DNA from 3 places in the Desmonostoc vinosum genome. Region 2 is predicted to be linked to each of the others. Evidence: predicted binding sites of a transcription regulator. Region 2 holds the regulator's gene; each other region holds the start of a gene.
What was found. The regulator NtcA, encoded in region 2, controls nitrogen genes in cyanobacteria. The targets are predictions, from matches to a motif close to TNTGTANNNNNNNNTACANA.
Positions count from the first base shown of each region.

Region 1 (7,323 bases), on a different contig from region 2:
GTAAACAACTGTAACAAATAAACGATCAACTCCGAGACAGATATTTGTTTTTAAGCAATACCACTCTCAAGCAAGATTTTTGGTTATCAATAGCTGTGCTGCCTGGCTGGGGAAAGATTTTTACTGACTTTTGGCAGAAACATAGCCAAAATCTATCATTATGAATTTTTGTTATAAAAATGCATTTCGTAGCTTATGATACAGAATTTATGCTATATTAAATCATATGGAAAAACGTTCAATATACATTCACTAAAACCAACAGGGAGGATTATTGTTATGTCTATTGCAGATAAATCTCGTGCATTGATGGTTCGTCAATATCAGCAAGTCAAGAATCGTCAACAATCAATGCTGATGCGTGCAGCACAGGAACTCGGTCTTCCTGAAGAAATATCTCACTACTGGAACCCCATTCAAGGGAAGATAGACCCTACAACTCGTATGATCTATGACCGCAGCAACGCTACGATGAGCTAATAAAAAAGCCACCCTAGAGGGTGGCAAAATTATTTAACAAGGGAACAGAGAACAGGGAACTCTTAACAGTTTCTTGTTCTCTGTTTTCACATGAGGGTCTAAAACTTCACCTGATTGTAAGGACGGGTTTGCCAAGAACCTTCGCAATTAACCAGAGTACTAGTAAACCCGCCCTCCCATTGCAATGAATTAAACATCGTAGTAGAGATAAAATTCGTAGGGATGAGGGCGTAGCTGCATTTGTTTGACTTCATTTGCTAGCTTGTAGTCAATCCAATTTTGGATGAAGTCTTCTGAGAACACGCCAGATTCTATTAAGAAAGCATGATCATTTTCTAGTGCTTCCAATGCTAATTCCAGAGAACCTGGAGTTGACGGAACTTTAGCTAGTTCTTCTGGAGAAAGTTCATAGATATTTTTATCTAAGGGTTCACCAGGATCGATTTGGTTTTTGATACCATCTAAACCAGCGCAAAGCATAGCAGCAAATGCCAAGTATGGGTTAGAAGTAGCATCAGGACAACGGAATTCTAATCGCTTCGCTTTGGGGTTATCGCCCGATAGCGGAATCCGTACAGAAGCAGAACGATTACCCTGGGAGTAAGCCAAGTTTACAGGTGCTTCATAACCAGGTACTAAGCGCTTGTAAGAGTTGGTAGTGGGGTTAGTGATTGCTAACAGTGCTGGTGCGTGCTTGAGAATACCACCAATGTAATACAAAGCTGTTTTGCTCAACTTCGCATACTCATTACCTGCGAACAGAGGTTTACCATCTTTCCAAATGGATTGGTGAGTGTGCATCCCAGAACCGTTATCGCCAAATAATGGCTTGGGCATGAAGGTAACAGTTTTGCCGTACTTTTTAGCAACGTTTTTGATGACATATTTGTAAGTCATCAACCAGTCAGCGGCTTCAATCAGCTTACCAAAGCGGAAACCTAGTTCACACTGACCGCCGGTAGCAACTTCGTGGTGTTGTTTTTCAATTGGTACACCACATGCTGCCATCGTCAACAGCATTTCTGTACGGATATCTTGAAAAGTATCTGTAGGTGCAACCGGGAAATAACCTTCTTTAAAACGTGGTTTGTAACCCAGGTTGGGGCCTTCATCTTTACCAGAATTCCAGCGACCTTCTACAGAGTCTACGTGATAATAGCCTGAGTTGGCGGTTTGATCGAAGCGAACATCGTCAAAAATGAAGAATTCAGCTTCTGGGCCAAAAAAGGCTGTGTCACCAACACCAGTAGAAACTAGATAATCTATGGCTTTCTGGGCAATTACGCGAGGGCAACGGCTATACCATTCACCTGTACGCGGTTCCTTAATGCTACAAATGATGCTGAGTGTTGGCTCTTTCATGAATGGATCGATCCAGGCAGTGTTTGGATCGAGTACCATTGTCATATCTGATTCTTCGATGCCTTTCCAACCCCGAATGCTGGAACCGTCGAAAGGTACGCCATCAGAGAACGAGCTTTCATCGATCTGGTTATAGTACACAGTCAGGTGCTGCCATGTCCCTGGTGTATCAATGAATTTCAGATCAATCATCTGAATTTTTTGGTCTTGAATCATCTTCAAGACTTCTTGTGGGGTTGTCATTGTTACTCCTTCTCTGCCAATTTCCTAATGTAAACCAGAATCTGCCAAAGCATCCTAACCTTGCTGAGGTAAACCCAGTTGTGATGACACACCTGGAATATCATAAATACTAGACATTAGAGACTTTTGTAAACTTTGTTACAGAATATCTGGATTAAAGGTTATATTAACCTTTCTCTGATCATCTGCACAAAACTGGAAAGTTCATCTCATAGGGGTCAACTTTGGCATAGAATCCTTAAGTAATGATGGATTATTTTTGTGCTTGATCTATTTTATTTAAGAGGCACAAAATTTTACTGGTGCGTAAGTGCAGCCAAATAAATATCAAACCATAGATAGCAATGATTGGGAGAAAAAGGAATGCGCGATGCAGTAACAAGTTTGATTAAGAATTATGACGTAGCAGGACGATATTTTGATCGGAATGCGATCGACAGCCTTAAATCTTATTTTGAAAGTGGTACCGCACGGGTACAAGCAGCAGCAGCAATTAATTCTAATGCGGCTGGAATGGTGAGGCAGGCTGGTTCTAAGTTATTTGAAGAACTACCAGAGTTGATTCGCCCCGGTGGCAATGCCTACACAACCCGTCGTTATGCGGCTTGTTTGCGGGATATGGACTACTACTTGCGCTATGCTACCTATGCGTTGGTTGCTGGCAACACAAATGTACTGGATGAGCGAGTGCTACAAGGTCTACGGGAAACTTACAATTCTTTGGGAGTCCCCATTGGGCCCACAGTTCGCGGTATCCAAATTCTCAAGGATATGGTGAAGGAACAAGTAGCAGCCGCAGGTGTAGCTGATACTTCTTTTGTGGATGAACCATTTGATCATCTCAGTCGTGATTTAAGCGAACAGGATATTTAGGCTAATCTGCTCTGATGTTGCATATTTGTCTTAAAACGCAAAGATGCAATTTGAGTTATTGTTAGCTTAGTAAACATAGAATAGAGCGATCGCCCTTAACTTTTCTTAACAAAGAGCGATCGCTTTTTTATTTTTGTATTCTGCTTTTTCAATGAAATAGTTGGCTGCTTTAACTTCTTCTCCTATACCCTTAGTTTTGGTAAAATTACGAAATCGGTTCAAACACCATTTGGGGAATCAACACTTCATCTTGTAATTGTCCAATACCTAAAAAACGAGTTTCTTCTTGATAAACTCGTACAAACCCTGAAATATCCCAACTCAGAGAAATTCGTTGACCTTGACACCATTTGTGAGCAGATACTGAAGGTAAAGTGATATGTGGTAGGTGCTGTAATGCTGTATCAGGGGAGATGGGTTGAAATGTTTCGGTTTGTAGTTGTGCTTCTAAGTCGGTAACGGTGAAACTATCTGCTAAGTCGAAGCCGCTGCTTTGGGTGCGTGTCAAAGCGGCGAGAGTGCCACCAGTTTGCAAGATTGCTCCTAAATCACGAGCGATCGCTCTAATATATGTACCAGCACCACAAGCTATAACTACATCTAATTCCGCAAAATCCCCTTCTCGCCAATCTAAAATCTCTATTTGAAAAATTTCCACCGTCCGTGCTGGAACTTCGACAGTTTCACCTTGACGCGCCAAGTCATACAGGCGTTTTCCTTCCACTTGAATTGCACTGTAGATTGGGGGAATTTGCTCAATTTTGCCTGTAAATTGTGACAAAGCAGTTTTCACTGCTGCCAAATTCAATCCTACACAAGGTTGAGAAGCAATAATTTCGCCTTGTAAATCGTCAGTTGTGGTACGCACACCCAGCCGAATTGTCGCTTTGTAGGCTTTGTTCTCTGGTAAATATTGTAATAGTCTTGTGGCTTTACCAAGTGCGATCGGTAATACTCCAGTAGCCGCAGGATCTAAAGTTCCAGCATGGCCTACACGTTTAAGGCGCAAAAGTTTTCGCACCCGTGCCACACAGTCGTGGGAAGTCCAACCAAATGATTTGTTGAGATTAAGAAAACCTTGCACAGTCAAATTTTGATAATTAACAGATTAGATTAGTCATATTCTCATATTGCCAGAATTATACATAGCCCTAGAGCGTGTTCTTGAAAAAGATTTGCTAACATCCTCTCACCATTAACTACAAGTATAGTCTGATGGTAAGAGAATGTTAATTAGTTATGGATTTTATCCTGGCTTAATTAATAGAGTTAAAGCCATCTATAACACCGTCAAAAAAGTCTTTAACATCTTGCTTAAATTCTGCCCAGGAATAACCACCAATAATACGGCTCATATCTTGGAAAGGAATATCAAGCAAGGAATCTACAGTAATATCTTGAATTACAATCTTAGCTTTCATGGCGAAATTATCTCCCTTATCAAGAACAACACTTCAAAAAAACAAGTAACTAATGAACACAAAACTATTGATTGACTTGATTAACCAGGAATAAGCTCAGCAGCAATTGCTAAAGCAATCCCTATGTAACGGCCAACTTCATAACTGCCTTTACTACCACCAAATACTTGGTTTGTTTGCCAATTAGATAGAGTTTCTAGTTGGCTAACGTTATGCTTGAGATCATAAATTTTAATTACAGACACTTAGTTTTTCCTCAGTTTAAATTGGGTTAAAAAATCAAGAATACAAAGCATTTCTTGATTGGTACATTCGATTTTCCCAGAACAATTTAACTATTTCAACCTAATTTTTATAATATAGGAGCAAAAATAATTACCAATTCGGCTATATATCAAAGGTAATACAAACATATTTAATCTCAAAATACTATTTATTAACCTCAATTTAAATAAATAAGTTCAATCATTAACAGCTTAAATTGTAAGCTGATAGCCAGTTATATCCACAAATTTCAGTAGAGGCAATAAAATTAAATTCAACCAAATATGAGTAAAATGATTAAGAGTATTTAGAAAGTTTTAACGACATAAAAGCTGTATTTTTGTCACCTAATTATTTGAAAAAAACTAGTTGATAGCTCTTTTTTAAAAAGCAGATTTAGGCGAAATAAGTATATAGACTTAATTAAAAACCCCAAATACATATAGAGACGCGCAATTGCGCGTCTCTATAGGTTTATCTTTGTAAAATATTGTTTTTGCTTAATCTCACACAACATCAAACCTTGGAGCGATCGGTTAATATCTCATAACCAGTGTCTGTCACTAAGACCGTATGCTCAAACTGGGCCGATAGTGAATTATCTACGGTGACTGCTGTCCAGCGATCAGATAATGTCCTTGTATGTCTAGAACCTTGATTGACAATAGGCTCAATTGCTAGCGTCATGCCGGCACGGAGTTTCACGTTTGGCATTTCACGAGTGCGAAAGTTGAACACTGACGGTTCTTCGTGCAGATTACGACCAACTCCGTGTCCTGTAAATTCTTCGACTATGGTAAAGCCATTTGCCTTCACATGGTCTTCAATTGCCCCTGCAAGGTCAAGCAAATATACGCCTGCTTTGACTTGTTCAATACCTTTATAAAGCGCTTCCTCGGCTACACGAATTAGTTTAGCAGCATCGGGGGTTACTTCACCGACTGCGATCGTAATGCAGGAATCGCCATGAAAACCTTGGTAATAAGCACCTGTATCTACTTTTAATACGTCTCCCATGCGGATCATTTTCTTAGGACTTGGAATACCATGCACGACTTCATTGTTAATGCTGGAGCAGATAGAACCTGTAAAACCGTGATATCCTTTAAAACTTGGTGTTGCGCCCATTTCACGGATACGCTTTTCTGCATAGGCATCTAAGTCGGCGGTAGTCATTCCGGGCTTGACCAACTCAGAAATTTCTTTGAGTACAGTTGCAACAATTTTTGCTGACTGCCGCATAATTTCAATTTCACGCGGCGATTTGATTTCAATTCCTCGGCGTTGTTTTTTTGTGGTTGTAGGCTGAGTTGTTTGAGAAAGCAAGTTACTAAGAATGTTCATGGGAGATTAATAATTACAGATGCTTTACTGTTTAGATGTAAATGCTTTTTCTAGCTTAGTTGAGAAGTAATATCTATAATTTAAGTTATTTTTATCCCTGATAGGGATTAATTTAAATATGCTGCTACCGTAGATACAATAGCACATCGCGAGTATGGGGATGTGTTTTCTCATCAAAAGCACACAGGCAGATCAAGAGGTTAATCAGGAGTTCTGAATCAATTAGTGACGATAATCTCTCCTGTCATACCTGCTTGCGTGTGTCCTGATATTGGGCAACGTAAACCATATTTACCTGATTTGAGGGGCACGAACACCCATTCTGCTTCAGCACCTGGCTTGAGTTCTAATTCGTGAATTGCCCCTTTTATTTCTACTTTGCCTGCTTCGACTTTTTGAGTCCAGATGCCATCGGCAAAATCTTTGGCGGTAAAGTAGTGCTTGAGTTGACTGGGATTATTCAGTCGTAACAAATAGCGCTTACCACTCACCATTTCTAGATGATTTGGTTCAAACTTAAGTTCATTGGCTGAATTACCTAAGCTAATTGTAATTTCTGTAGCTGGTTGCTTGAGTAAATCGCTAGGTGGGTTTGCTGCCACCGCTGACAGGGAGATGACTAAATTCAAGCACACCATTAACGTCAACACTGCGAAAATTCGTCGGAGTGCTGGCACACAAGTGGCTAAAAGAGCAGAGTTAACAGAAGTTGTCATGGGGAATGGGGAATTGGTAAGGATTCTTATGCTCTTGCTGTGTGATTTGTTATCTAGGTGCATAGCTTGAAATAGCCCATTATTATGTAGTTTAGATGATTTAGTGCAAACTCATAACTGCACGAAGCGACTTGAAAATCAGAATTGAACGTGCAAAATAGTTGACGTTTTTATAGAATTACGCTATAATCCCACACATTTGTTGATTGTTAGTTGTCAACCGCTTTATCGAGTCTAGGGTCAAAAATTTCAGAGCTAAAGTAGTTTTGTTTGACTCTTGACTACTAACTAATGACCCTTGCGGGTTCGCGCTTCTTGAGACCGCGCTAGCTCACCAATGACTAATAACCAATGATCGACCAATGACTAAATGATTACACCTACAGCGACAAAGATAGAAGCAATTCTCTATTTAAAGGGTAAACCCTTGTCGCTCGGCGAAATCGCCGAGTATGCCGCCTGCGATCGCACTACTATTGAGGAGGGCATGATTGAACTAATTGACGATTATGCCCGCCGAGAAAGCGCTCTAGAGGTTGTAGAAACCCCAAATGGTTATAGTTTACAACTGCGGTCTGACTTTCATGATTTAGTGCAAACGCTAATTCCTGTAGAATTAG
Region 1 covers NZ_JCACKM010000165.1:279-7,601, forward strand. The annotation lists gene gifA (glutamine synthetase inactivation factor IF7A) at 280-480, shown strand; gene glnA (type I glutamate--ammonia ligase) at 670-2,085, opposite strand; gene apcB (allophycocyanin subunit beta) at 2,449-2,958, shown strand; gene truB (tRNA pseudouridine(55) synthase TruB) at 3,164-4,042, opposite strand; gene AC5JMF_RS22265 (hypothetical protein) at 4,215-4,379, opposite strand; gene AC5JMF_RS22270 (hypothetical protein) at 4,460-4,624, opposite strand; gene map (type I methionyl aminopeptidase) at 5,160-5,987, opposite strand; gene AC5JMF_RS22280 (cupredoxin domain-containing protein) at 6,206-6,625, opposite strand; gene scpB (SMC-Scp complex subunit ScpB) at 7,074-7,323, shown strand, end outside.
Region 1: the regulator NtcA is predicted to act here: its motif matches at 2,211-2,230, upstream of glnA (type I glutamate--ammonia ligase).

Region 2 (7,323 bases):
TGTGAGTTTAACAACAGTCTGGTGGTTAACATGAGATTGTGCAGCAAGTTTAGCGTTAATCATGGTTTTGTCCTTAGTTATTAGTCATTTGTTATTCTTCGCGTCCCCGCGTCTTCCCCAGTCCCCATTACCCCTAATCCCAAGAAAAAAGCCCAGAACCTGCGAGAAGTTCCGGGCGCGTTCTGATTCATCGGCATGACGCTATTTACCCGGAACTTGATCTGGGCCAAAAGTAAAAGCCATAAAACCAGCTGCTGAGATAGGTCATCACGATGAGAATTTACTCCTTAAAAAACAAAAACCGCAGAGTTTGCTCTGCGGTTCACCGGGCAGTTTCCATCTGGAAACCAGCTCACCCCCGGTGAACCGCCCTAAACCAAAAATAAAAATAGGATTTGTTGCTAGACATTTGTGGGATATTTAGCTGAAAAATTTAACCTACACCTTTAACTTGTTAAGTTAGCAGCAAGAGCCGGCCGTGTCAAGACGATTTTTATATTCAAAACAACTCCCAGACAATGAGAGATCATCAAAACAATGGCAATGATCAGAAATTTACCTCAGTTCTCAACCAATATAGCCAACTTTGCCACCCCAGTAAAAAAGCGATAAACTCAGTACAACTGTGGAAATCAAGGTTGGTAGCTTATTTTAGTAAACTAAGAAAGTTACTTGTCATTAAGATATCACCAAAGTTATGTAAATGTACAAATATTGTTAGGTCATGATTAATGGGTAATGTAAATAAATAAAAATGAATATTGAAAAAACTAAAAATTTATTAACTTACCCAAGTTTTCATTGACTCGATCAACTTTTTAGAATCACTAGTTTTATTATGCCCAGTTCCAAAATCTTAGCTACATCTTTCGACTATCATGGAGTTTACCCCTGCCCAGTTTGTCGGATAGGTAAGATTTCTCACATGCCATTAATGGAAGCGATGTCTTGCGATTTTTGCCAAGAGATTTTTACTGTCAACTCAGAACTCCAGCAAATCAAGATGCCTTCTCGGCAACCTCCCCTAATTTGGCGTTGGAATGGATGTAATTGGACAGAAGCACAGTTAGAAGGTGTGGAATTAGGTTGGGGTTATTTATTAGCAGCAATTGCTTTTGTAATTCTACCTACAACTCTAGTTGGTGTGGTGGCTTACTATTTTCCTCCTAACCCCAAAGAACCCATTACTTGGATGCCGTATATTTGGACAATATTAGCTTTTTTGTCGCATTTATCAATAATTGTTTGGATATTTATAGAGGTTTATCAAATTCCAGTATCAGCATATTTCAGAGCTGTGGGTAGGTGGAGAAATGGAGTTTTGGGGAGATGAAGTATTGGGGACTGGGGACGCGGTGAGACAGCGAGTAAAGGAGGGTTTCCCTCCGCAGGCGACTGCGAACCCGTTCGCGCAGCGTCTCCGATAGGAGAAGGGTAGGGGGAAACGGGGACGCGGTGAGTCCAGTGAGTAAAGGAGGGTTTCCAACGCCAGTCGCTCATGGGGGAAACCACACCACTCCCACGCCACTTGCGACAACTTTCTCGACCAGAGCAACAATGACAAATGACTAACACTAAAGTCGTATGAACGAGATGGAGCGGTACTATAGAGTCTTGGAATTAGAGCCTGGAGCAACACTTGAAGAAGTTAATCAGGCTTACAAAGATTTAGTTTTTGTCTGGCATCCAGATCGCATTCCTAAAGATAATATCCGCTTACACCAAAAAGCACAAGAAAAGCTCAAAGCAATCAATGAAGCTCGTGATAAATTACGTTCTTCAAAAGTAAGGCATCAACATCCACAACATCAACCACATCAACCTTATTCCCCACCGTATCAACAGAAAAATAATCAACATAAAAGTACATCTGAATCAACTCATCAACCACCACCAAAACAAAATCCAGACTTGAGTGGCAAAGACTACAGTCGGGCAAATTTGAGCAATAAAGATTTATCTGGTAGAAATTTGAGTTATGCCAATTTGAGTGGTGCTGATCTTAGTGATACTTTCATGCACAAAGTTAATTTAAGAGGGGCAAATTTATCGGATGCAAATTTGTTTCGAGCAAATCTACTTTTAGCTGATCTTAGAGAGGCAAATTTACGCTCAGCTAATTTGATTGGAGCAGATCTCAGTGGTGCTGATTTACGAGGAGCAGACTTGACAGGGGCGCGGATGCGTTCAGGCGATCGCCTGCTTGTTAAACTAGTTGGTGCCAACTTAGCCGGCGCAGTCATGCCCGATGGCGCTATTCATCAGTGAGTTGGGGACTGGGAAGTGGGTGTTTATTATTCCTCCCCCTGCTCCCTGCTCCCTGCTCCCCACTCCTCTTTACAAGACTCCTTTAGAACTGGGGATCATTCCCGCACGACGGGGATCAATTTCCACGGCTATTCGCATGGCTCTGGCAAATGCTTTAAATGTCGCCTCAATGATGTGATGGGAATTAATGCCATCGAGTTGTCGGATGTGTAGTGTCATTTGGCTGTGATTCACTAGTGCTACAAAGAATTCGCGCACTAATTGAGTGTCGTAGGTTCCTACTCGTTGGGTGGGAATTTGCAAGCCGTAGCTGAGGTGAGGACGCCCAGAAAAATCTAGCGCTACCTGAACTAAGGCTTCATCAAGTGGGGCAAGAAAATTACCAAAGCGAACAATGCCTTTTCTATCGCCTAGTGCTTGGTGCAAAGCTTGCCCTAAAGTAATGCCCACATCCTCGTTGGTGTGATGGTCGTCAATTTCCCAATCTCCCTTAGCTTGGATATCCAAGTCAATCAAGCCGTGGGAAGCAATTTGATGCAACATATGATCCAAGAATGGAACACCTGTTGCTGCCGTACAGATGCCTCTACCATCCAAGTTAACAGTAACTTGCACATCAGTTTCACCGGTAGTGCGATGAACAGTCGCAATTCGCGGAGTGTAATTTGGGGAATTGATTTGACGATTAGTTGTTTGCATGAGACTAAGGGAGTGGGGAGTGGGGGGATGTGGTTCGACTTCGCTCACCAACCGGGGGATGAGGGAGACGCGGGGACGCGGGGATGCGGTGAGGTAGCGCGGTCTTGGGGGTTTCCCCCATGAGCAACTGCGTTAGCGCAAGCGGTAGCGAGGAACGAGCATCACCCGAAGGGGGACGCGGAGAATAACTAATGACAAAGGACAAATGACAATTCCCAATTTCCCAGTCTCCAGTCCCCAGTCCCCAGTCCCCAGTCCCCTACATTCCCATAATTTCATATCCTGCATCTACATACAGAACTTGTCCGGTAATGCCGCTAGATAAATCACTACATAGGAAAGCTGCTGCGTTGCCAACTTCTAGCTGGGTTACGGTGCGGCGTAGGGGGGCGATTTGCTCTACATGATGAATCATATCTAAAATCCCGCCTACCGCTGAAGATGCCAAAGTCCGAATGGGGCCAGCTGAGATGGCATTGACACGAATATTTTGTGGCCCTAGTTCGGCAGCTAGGTAACGCACACTCATTTCTAACCCTGCCTTGGCTATTCCCATGACGTTATAGTTGGGAACCACCTTCACACCCCCTAAATATGTCAAGGTGACGATGCTACCTCCCTGTGTCATTAAGGGTTTGGCGGCACCTGCTAATTGTATTAGTGAGTAGGTACTAATATCCAGAGCAGTGTTGAAGCCAGAGCGAGAAGTTTGGCTAAAATCTCCACTCAAATCGTCTTTGCTAGCAAAAGCTAAGCAATGGATCAAAAGATCCAACTTTTCCCACTTTTCGCGGACTGTTTCAAAGGTAGACTTAATCTGTTCATCGTTTTGAACATTACATGGAAGAAATAAGCTTGGTTTAAGAGGTTCTACTAATTCCGCTACTTTTGTCTCCATCCTACCTCGGTCATCCGGTAGGTAGGTAATCCCTAGATTTGCTCCGGCTTTATGCAATTGTTGAGCAATACCCCAGGCGATCGAGCGGTTATTGGCAATACCTGTAACAAGGGCGTTTTTTCCAGTGAGATTAAGCATAGAAATTGTAAATCAGATCGATCACTAGGAGCATACTAGAATCTGCGGCTACTTGATCTTTGTTTTGCACGCAATTTGTCAAAATGATTATTGAGGAGGATATTTACCGCAATAAAACTCTCAATTATTTCTTAAGATATTCTCAAGATACCTTAAATTGTTCTTCCAAAAAACTTTTTATTACAGGTATTGGAAGCGTTTATCAACAATAATCAGCTTAAAGGTTCTACAATTATGTATCATTATAAACAAACAGTTATGAAACAATAAGTTGGAGTATAGGAAAGTACAGAAAGGTTGACGGTGCTTTATTGATTTTTCAGGTGTATTCTTAGGTAATTAGTTTTTGTTTTTCCGGCATTGGGTAGGGGAAGGGAGATGATCGTGACACAAGATAAAGCCCTAGCAAATGTATTTCGTCAGATGGCGACCGGGGCGTTTCCGCCTGTCGTGGAGACGTTTGAACGCAACAAAACGATCTTTTTTCCTGGCGATCCTGCCGAACGAGTTTACTTTCTTTTAAAGGGTGCTGTAAAACTTTCCAGGGTGTATGAGGCAGGAGAAGAAATAACAGTAGCACTGCTGCGGGAAAATAGCGTTTTTGGTGTGTTGTCACTGCTGACGGGAAATAAGTCAGATCGGTTTTACCATGCAGTTGCATTTACCCCTGTGGAATTACTGTCAGCACCAATTGAACAGGTGGAGCAAGCACTCAAGGAAAATCCCGAATTATCAATGTTAATGCTGCGGGGTCTATCTTCGCGGATTTTACAAACAGAGATGATGATTGAAACTCTCGCTCACCGAGATATGGGTTCTAGGTTAGTGAGTTTTCTATTAATTCTTTGTCGAGATTTTGGCGTTCCTTGTGCTGATGGAATCACAATTGATCTCAAGTTATCTCATCAAGCGATCGCTGAGGCAATTGGTTCAACTCGCGTTACAGTTACTAGGTTACTGGGAGATTTGCGTGAAAAAAAGATGATTTCTATCCACAAAAAGAAGATTACTGTCCACAAACCTGTTACCTTAAGTAGACAATTCACTTAAAAGTAATTGGGGTTAGAGTTAGCACATGTTGTATTTTTAGAAAGAAAACCCACAGTCGGAGGTAAATCTAAAAATTGATTAAATTCAGCCATTGCCAATCTCGAATCCCCCACAAACAATGGTCGAAAGTAGTAGGCTGTATCTGCAAGCATTTCGGTAGCTGAAGATGACCACAGGGTTCATCCTCATTGCAGCAATTGTCATCTTGGGAGGCGTAATTGCGACCGTAGGCGATCGCATTGGCACACGAGTCGGCAAGGCTCGCCTCTCATTATTTAAGCTGCGTCCGAAAAACACCGCTGTATTGGTAACTATTTTTACAGGCGGTTTGATTGCAATATCTACCCTAGCGATTTTATTTGCTGCTGATGAAGGATTACGCAAGGGAGTTTTTGAGCTAGAAGATATCCAAAGAGATCTCAGGCAGAAGCGCGAACAGCTCAAAACCGCAGAAACTCAAAAAAGCCAAGTGGAGGGTGAGTTAAGCAAAGCTAGGCAAGAACAAGCCAAAGCACAAGCAGACTTACAAGCAATCAATAAGTCCTTACAAGCGGCGAACGCCAAACAACAGCAAACCCAAGCTCAACTCAACCGCACCATTACCAGACAAGCTCAAACTCAAACTCAACTCCAGCGTACCCAAAATCAGCTAGGGTTAGTGATCACTCAGTATCAACAAGCGATCGCCGAACTGCAAAGCGTATACGACCAAAGAAAGACGCTACAGGCAGCAATTGAACAACTCAAAGCCGAACGCGAAAGACTTTACGCCGACGCTAAAAAAGCGATTGACGAAGCCAAAACAGCCATTGAAGGACGCGATCGCGAACTAGCCAACCGTCAGTATGCTATTGAACAGCGCGATCAAAAAATTACTCAACTCGATAGACTAATTCAAAAACGTAATCTCGAAATTGCAGTGCGAGAACAAGTGATTACCAAGCGGGAATCTCGCCTCAAAGAATTGGAGAAACAGCAAGCTTATTTAGAAGAAGAAGTCGCCAGACTAGAAAAATACTATCAATCCTACCGTGATTTGCGTTTAGGTAAACTGGCTCTAATTCGGGGTCAAGTTTTAGCTGCTGGCGTAGTTCGCGTTAACCAAGCCACAGCCGCCCGCGAAGCAATCATACAACTTTTACGAGAAGCTAATCGCAATGCCAACATTGAATTGAGCGAACCTGGTTCACCTGCAAATGTAGAGTTGCTGCGGGTTAGCAAAGAAAAGGTTGAGCAATTGATTAAGCAAATTAGTGATGGCAGAGAGCATGTAGTACGGATTTTTTCGGCTGGCAATTATGTCAGGGGAGAAAAACAAATAGAATTTTTTCCCGACGTAGCGCTCAATCAACTAGTTTTTTCGGGAGGTGAAGTCCTAGCTACAACAACTGCCGATCCTAAAACCATGACTTCATATCAATTACAGCAGCGGCTCGAACTGCTAATTTCTGCTTCTCAATTTCGCGCTCGCAATGCTGGAATCGTCGAAAATGTGCAAATAGACGGTACTCTTTTGCGCTTTATTGCTCAACTGAGGCAATCTGAGCAACCATTAGAGATTAAAGCAATAGCCGCAGAAGATACTTATACAGCCGGCCCTCTCAGAGTCAAATTAGTAGCACTATTAAACGGACAAATTATTTTTAGAACGTAAAAGGGCGTGGGCTTCTCCTGTCGGAGACGCTACGCGAACGACTTCGCTCAGCCCACGGGGAATGGGGAATGGGGAATTGGGAATTGTCATTCATCATCCCTTTTCATGGCGGAGACGCTGCACGTAGCAAGATCCCGAAGGGTACGACTTCGCTCAGGGCAAGTTGTTATTGATTATTCTCCGCGTCCCCGCGTCTTCCCCACTCCCTACTCCCTACTCCCCACTCCCTCCAGCTCGACAAGGACGACTGTGATGTTATCATGACCACCTTCCTCTTTTGCAGCCTCAATGAGAGAAAGCGCTACTTTGTCGTCAACGGCAGGACTATCTTGTAGGGAAGCGGCAATTTTTTGATCAACTAGTTCTTCTGTCAAACCATCGCTGCATAATAGCAAGCGATCGCCTGCTTTGACATCCAGTTGTTGTACATCAATTTGATTCAGGTCTTCACGTCCCAAACAACGGGATAATACATGGCGAAATGGATGAATACGTGCTTCATCTTGGGTGATGTCACCAATCTTGATTGCTCGCGCTACCCAGGTATGGTCTTCTGTGAGTTGCTCTAATTGCGATTTGCGAAAGCGATATAGGCGCGAATCACCAACATGAGCGC
Region 2 covers NZ_JCACKM010000056.1:26,673-33,995, forward strand. The annotation lists gene aroF (3-deoxy-7-phosphoheptulonate synthase) at 1-63, opposite strand, end outside; gene AC5JMF_RS10025 (hypothetical protein) at 839-1,333, shown strand; gene AC5JMF_RS10030 (pentapeptide repeat-containing protein) at 1,585-2,268, shown strand; gene hisB (imidazoleglycerol-phosphate dehydratase HisB) at 2,338-2,967, opposite strand; gene fabI (enoyl-ACP reductase FabI) at 3,227-4,003, opposite strand; gene ntcA (global nitrogen regulator NtcA) at 4,382-5,053, shown strand; gene AC5JMF_RS10050 (DUF3084 domain-containing protein) at 5,220-6,707, shown strand; gene AC5JMF_RS10055 (Stp1/IreP family PP2C-type Ser/Thr phosphatase) at 6,914-7,323, opposite strand, start outside.

Region 3 (7,323 bases), on a different contig from region 2:
GTCTGGATACTCTGTTCTGTGAAGGCGTGATTAGTGCTTGAGAGGATTTTGAGAACACCAACGCATTTCTCTTGTTGAAATAGCGGGATAGCAACTAGTGACCGAACACCAATACTTTGACAAGCGGTGATGTCAACTCGTGGGTCGGTTGCTGTATCTTCACAGCCTAAAATTTCTCCTGTCTCAACACATCGTCCACACAAACTCGTGGTGACTGGGAAGCTTAATCCTACACGGGTAGCAGCGATGCCACTGGCCGCATGGTATACTAGTTGTTTGCCTTCTACCATGGCAATTACAGCCCCATCGGCATGAGTTAACTGTTGGGCGCGATCAACAATCAAGGACATCACCTGAGTTAAATCGAGACCATTTTTAGTAATTTCTTGTTGGGCGGCGATGACAGTTGCTAGGTGTTGCGATCGCTCCTGGAGTGCTTCTTCTGCTTGTTTGCGATCGCTAATATCCTTGTGAGTTCCTGTCATCCGGATCGGCTTACCCTGCTGATCACAAGCAACAACCTTGCCATAATTACTAATCCATTTCCATTCACCCGATTTAGTCAAAACTCGATAGTCAAAATCGTAAGGCTGGAAACGATCTTGCAAATAGGCATTCAATCGTTCCATCACCCAAGGCTGATCCTCTGGATGAATTAACCGCTCCCAAGTACTAACCTCACCAGGAAGCTCACCAACACTGTATCCCAGCATTTCTAGCCATTGGGGACTAAAATAAACTTCACCTGTAACAATATTCCAGTCCCACAACCCGTCTCCAGACGCTTCAAATGCTAGTTGCAACCGCTCTTCGCTTTCTTGTAAAGCAATCTCAATTTGCTTTTGAGCGGTAATATCCCGCATCGAACCTACCATCCGCTGCGGATTCCCCTGCTCATCCCAAACCGCTTTGGCTTTTGACTGAAACCATCGGTAGCTGCCATCTTTACATCTATAGCGGTATTCTGTAGCATAGTTCGGGATTTTTTGTGTTAAGTAAGCCAAATTGATTAATTTGACCCGATCTATATCGTCTGGATGGATACGGTTCATCCACTGTTGATTACTATTGCTGATTTCGTTGGGTTCGTACCCTAAAAGCTTGCTACACTGATGCGATCGCAACGTTTTTCCTGTAACGATGTTCCAGTCCCAAATCCCGTCCTGGCTTCCCTGAATAACCAATTGCCAACGCTCTTGAGCATTTTGTAGCAGTATATTCGCCTGGGCCAGTTCTGCTGTTCGTTCTGCAACTCTAGTTTCTAGTGCTTTGTTGGCATAATGTAATTGTTCTTGACTCAGTTGTAGTGCGACTTCTGCTTGCTTGTAATCTGTAATGTCTTTCGTCACTAATACAACTTTATCTACTTTACCTGTATCATTTTTAATCGGGTAAGCAGACCCCTCCAACCATCGAGAACGCCCTTGATGACCATTAAGCGCAGGGTTATAAAATAACGGGGGGAAGGTGACAGTTTCTCCCGCAAATACTCGTTTGAGATAGGGCAAATGTCCAAGGCTAGCAATTTGTGCGTCCTGCAAAACGTTATAGCCTTTTAAGACATTACGAGAATCACCCCAAACTTCTTCCCACACTTGGTTTGTTTGCAGTAGAGTACCATCGTTTGCATAAAGCTGCATCACAAAAGGCGCTTGTTCAAACACTTGATGAAACTGATATTCTGACTCCATTAGCTTTTTTTTTGCCTGTTGGTAAATCCATTCCAGCTGACTGAACAAGTGGGCATTTCGCCAGATCACAAAGCCAAGCAACAGCATCATCGTCAAAACGATCCAATCTATTTTCCCTAGATCAACAATTAAAACCACAAAGATGCTGACAATGAAAAAGCAGTGCCCCAGCAAGTGACGCCAACGATAAATTGAGTTCCACAAGCGGATAAATCTCAGCATGGTGAAACCTCCAAAAGCTTTATGCAAGCTTCATATTGCTATAAATCAGTATGCATAGCTAACCGTAAAAATACGGTGCTATATTTTTGTTTAAATAATATTAAACCTCCTATGTTAAATTATGGAGATTCTCTAGCCTATAGTCTTTCTTAAAAATTATCTACTTTTGGCAACCAAATAATAAATGTAGTTCCTGGTGATTTGGGTGAGGTGATATTGGAGTTAATTGCTGGGCTGAAAACTTCAATTTTCCCTTGCATTTGCTCGATTAATTGTTTAGCGATAGCTAATCCCAAACCTGTGCCCGGAATTTTTGTTTGTGCTTGTACACCGCGATAATGCCGTTCACCAAGATGTTCCAAATCTTCTGGTGGAATGCCAGGCCCATTATCACTAATAGCAATTCCTTGAAAGTGTGGTTTTTCTTGTCCAACTTGGATAGATATCTTGCCACCTGTTGGAGTATATTTCAGTGCATTATCAATGATATTATTTAGTACTTCTTGTAAGGCTTTGACATTGGCACGTACTAATGGCAATTTCGGTGGTATTTCTGTAACCAATCGGATATTTCGCTCTTGTGCTATGGCTTTTGCTGAAACTAATAATGGTGCTAATAAATCAGTTAAAGCACAATTGGTTACTTTTTCTCCTGTTCCAGGTAATAACAATGCTGGCTTTGATTCTGTTTGCACAGTTGCTTCTACAAATACTTCGTTTTCTGGGAGTCGCAAAGGTGCTAAATCTGGATCTTTCCAGTCAAGAACTTGATCAAATTGTTGCAGTAATTCTTGGAGGCGATCGCTTTCCCGCACAATGCTAGTAGCGACATCGCGGTTGGGGTCTGCTGAGCGCAATCGCTTCAGGAGGAGTTTACCAAAGGTGCGGATCGCTGTCAACGGATTGCGAAACTGATGCAATAAATTATCTAATAAATCTCGCTGCTGTTCTTGCAGAACTTGTTGCTGATGTAACTGCTGTTGCAACCATGCTCGACGCTGATCTAAGATACAAGCGATGGCGATCGTTTGTGCTATTTTTTGAATTTCACTCTGCTCGCGATCGTTCCAGGCTCGGTCTTCCCTACTTGTCACTAGCAACCCCATCATCACACCCTCATACACGATAGGTAAAACAATTTGGTTGCCACTCAATAGGTATTCTTCTTTGAAATCAGGTGCAGCCGCATCTGGAGTACTAGAATCCTGTGATGATTGCTCAAATCCTAACCCAGGCTGCAACAATTTTTCTTGATAATTAGGTAACGCCAAAATATTCGTAAATTTAAGTTGCTTGCGTGTTGTGGCCTGGGCAGTTTCCTCCCCTTGCACCAATATAGCTGTCTCTGGATAAACTACCACAGGTATCAGTTTTGCCTCTCCTGTAGAAGCTTCTACCAATTCCTGCGTGAGATACACAATACTCAAAGATGCTCCTAACCCTTGGGTTAGTAGTGCTATTTGCTCTCGGCACAGAGCAAGAAAATCAGAACTGGCAGACATTAACATTTTGCGGCTCTTGCTCAGAATTACAGATTTTGCAGGATGATTTGAGAGGAAGCTGAGTGTCTTAACCACTCATTTGATCAAGCTTAACTAAATTTTCTAGCTGAGAGTTTGTGTTAGGGGATCATCACCATTATCTATGTTAGTAAAGCATGACTAAAATCTTTATAGTCATGTTTTGTACCAAAGGATGATGCTCTTAGCTACTTTTGACTGATTTATTTGCAAAGGTTTTATTTTTCTTGTATCAAATGGTTAAAAACTGTTGATATTTTGAATTAGAACTTCTATAATTACGACGGATTTTGTAGCTATCACTACAATCTATAGCTTGAAAGAGGAGGAAAAGAAGTTGGCAAGGAGACGGAAGCGGAAAAGTCGTCGTCGCCAAGAAGGGCGGCGGATTCTCGAACATGTGCCTCAATATAGCATCGAAAGCGGCGAAGACAAACCTGTGACAGCAGCGAGGAAATTTATTCAAGCTGAGGGGATTTCGCCACCAGCATTGCTACTCGTAAAGCGCAATGAACACACCACAGACCGTTATTTCTGGGCAGAAAAAGGTCTATTCGGTGCCCAATATGTAGAGGAAAACCATTTCTTATTTCCCAGCCTGCGGACTTTAGAAGGCCCTGTAGGTCAAGAACCTCTTGCTGTGGCCAGTAGGTGATCCACGAGTGATCATCTCACGCAATAGAAGTACCTTCTGATAATCATTAACTGGCAAAACTGATCAGTTTATGCAAAATTTTCTTTTTTTTTTTAGCTTGTAACTGAATTTGCCAGCAAGGCTAGTCCAAAGCAATTGGAAAATCAACTAATCTCAAACCACACAAGGCTATATGAGATGGTTGCTAGTCTAATGATGCAGAAGGGAGTAAAAAAAGAGCCAAGCACATCCAGGTACGCCAGTGAAGTTGCGTTCTGCTCTGGATAGATTGGTAAATGCAACTCTGTCAGAACATCCACAATTTTTCCCTACGACATAAATCGTGGGGAAAACTAAACATTAAAGCACCAGCAATTATTTCTTGCTCCTTGCGAGTCGTGATGCGTAAAGAAAGCGTCATTCATGGGGATATAAGCGAATAACCGAATTTATTCGGTGGTATGATTGAACTAATGGGCAGGGCATTGTCCATCGGGTTAGATGATATAAGACGGGCTACGCCTGCAATAATTGTTTGACCCCAGAATCCGCCGTTTTCTAAACGGGGGAATATGTCAATATCTATTACTTAAAAAGTAGCTCACAAGTTTAAATTTTTGGCTCAAAGATAGTCGTAAAAACAATCATCTATCTAATTGTCTTTAATGGCAGTGCCCTCTGTAACTCAATGAGTTCATCTCGATGGGCCATAACAGTAATTTTACTTGGAGAGTGTTGTTCGCTTTGAATTGCTTCTAATTTGAGCAACACTTTCTCAAGTCTTCCAGCCTTTTTCCAGTAAAATAGACCGCTCAAAGGTGATAGCAGTATCATAAGAAAAGAAACGCTACTCAGGTTGGGAAAAAGTAAAGACACAACCAAAGATAGACAAACCAGACCAACAGCTGTTAATAGTGACAAAAAGACAGCTAAGAACCAACTAGGTCTAACAAAACCTTCAAAAGTGACTTTGTTCTGTTCTGTGTCTACCGCTGCTACTTGATAAGAGCGCAAACGAAAATATTCCTTTAATTGAGACATTAAAATAGCTTCATCTTGCTCAGATTGCAGCTGCACTGTTTCTGTGCGGTCTTTAGTCGAGGCACGAATGAAGAAAAATAGCCCAACTAATAACAACAAAGTTAACAGCAACGTTGATGGCAGAACAGCATTATCCATAACTAATTGTTACTTTTTGACAGAGGAAACCTATTCATTTTAAAAGAAACCAAGGAATAGAGGCTAGGAACTAGGGAAAGAAGTTCAATACCAATTCTCTAAAATCCGGCAACACATTCAAACCCCGAAACCCAGACCATATCTGAATTACGAATTACGTTAGCGAAGCGGTAGCGAGTCCTCGAGCGTCATTACGAATTACGAACCTACTTTTCTAGCCCCTTGGTTAGTATCGGTTATTAGGGACTAAAGACAAAGAAAAACTCTTCTTAAATCCCCAATCCCTAATCCCCAATCCCATCACTTTGTCCTTTGGCTGATGTAATCTTGCCAAAGACGAGATAGTTCCTGCGATTGCAGTTGCCACTCAACAGAAATTTGATACATCCGTCTGGGGCGTCCTCGCCCTTCGAGTTTCTTCCAATATCCAGTAATTGCTTTATGGTCTTCGAGAAACTTAATCGCACTGTACAGCACGGTATCGGAAAGCCTATAGGTAGGATACTCAGTTTCTAATCGTTGGATCAACTCAGTTCCGTAAGATTCACCTTCTTGTAGTAAAACATACAGTATGTAACACACTGCTAGTTCTTGACAGAGGTAAGTTGGCGGAGGATTCTCAAAGAATTGATATATATCCTCAAGTTTCATGGTTAGTGAATGGCTAAAAAAATACCTTAGGTAAACTCTACAACCAGAGTGTTATGTATACAAAAGTACTCTTAAGAGTAAGTATATATTGTTACTAGGCTGTATTTCCAGAACATCAACTTAAATAATTGCCCACATCCCTTGAGTTGTGGAACAGGTTTATGAGTTTAGAGGCACAAAGCATTGTATTCCTTCGTACCCAAGCTCGATACAATGCGGTGAGGAGCTATGAGACAGTGGCAATGCCAGAGCCTTACTGTTAGTGATGCTGAACTGGTTAGAACTGCTTAAGCATAAAATAGCATCGAAAGAATTTTACAGGTAAAATGCCTTTTTGTCTGTAAAACTTAATAAACACTTAGTTCACCTGTGATTTTGCCAATACAGACCCCAGAAAAATCAGCTAAGTAAGATGTCTAGATTAAAACTTTAATCCCTGTGGACACACTTAAGCAATGATTGAGTACTGAGGTTTTGGACTTGAGATACCTGATTTAATCTGATAAGTGTGATGGTAAATTTATTAAGCACCAAGCACTTTGGTGAGCAGTATGTCGCAAACCCCTGACACCTCTTCGTCTTCTTCGACTCTCCGGGCAATTGCCCAAACATTTCGCCTCATCGGTTGGATTAGCTTTTGGATTCAATTATCCTTAGGTGTAGTTTCTGGTGTGATTTTGCTAGCGAACAGCCTTTTTAGTCGGAATCCTAGTGGGCCTGGTAGTAATGCAGGAACGGGTTTTGGTATTTTATTAGAAATAGGTGGACTCCTGGCATTGGGTGCAGGCATTTATTTGGCTTATCGCTACACCAGAATTGGCAACCAATTGCAATCTTCTAATCCCAGCAACCGCCCCCGTAAAAGCGAGAGTGTGCAAGTATTACGTTTAGGGTTGTGGGTAAATTTGGTAGGAATACTATTAACTCTTTTAGGGGCACAAGCGATAGTAGGTAGTTTCACACTTAGGGCTTTATCTCAAGGTCAATTTATATTTTCTCCACAAGCTAATCAAGCGATTATCAGTGGTTTGGATATGTTTGTAGTGTTGGCAAACATCCAAACACTACAAGCACACTTTGCAGGGCTTGTAGCGTCACTTTGGTTACTGAATCGCATTAATCGTAGGGAGTAGGGAGTGGGGAGTGGGGAGAAAATTCTTCTCTGTAGCAAACTGCTGAGTGCTGAGTATGGCTTTGAGTAATCAACACTGTCCCTAGCCTATGTAACTACGGCTATAGATCAATTAGCCAACCTAGTATGCATAGTTATGAAAAAAAAACAACCTGCTAATGAATGATGTTAAAACTAACACAGGAGTAAATTATTGATATTGTCTGGAAGTTTGAGATTATGGGAAATCGACAATCAGGTAGATTTGATGCAGAAGCGTGGAAGTTTAGTATACAAGTTTTGTTTAGTGCGATC
Region 3 covers NZ_JCACKM010000068.1:316-7,638, reverse strand. The annotation lists gene AC5JMF_RS11980 (PAS domain S-box protein) at 1-1,913, opposite strand, end outside; gene AC5JMF_RS11975 (GAF domain-containing sensor histidine kinase) at 2,063-3,421, opposite strand; gene AC5JMF_RS11970 (DUF3155 domain-containing protein) at 3,771-4,088, shown strand; gene AC5JMF_RS11965 (cofactor assembly of complex C subunit B) at 4,716-5,246, opposite strand; gene AC5JMF_RS11960 (PadR family transcriptional regulator) at 5,547-5,897, opposite strand; gene AC5JMF_RS11955 (DUF3611 family protein) at 6,449-7,030, shown strand; gene AC5JMF_RS11950 (hypothetical protein) at 7,249-7,323, shown strand, end outside.
Region 3: the regulator NtcA is predicted to act here: its motif matches at 3,723-3,742, upstream of AC5JMF_RS11970 (DUF3155 domain-containing protein).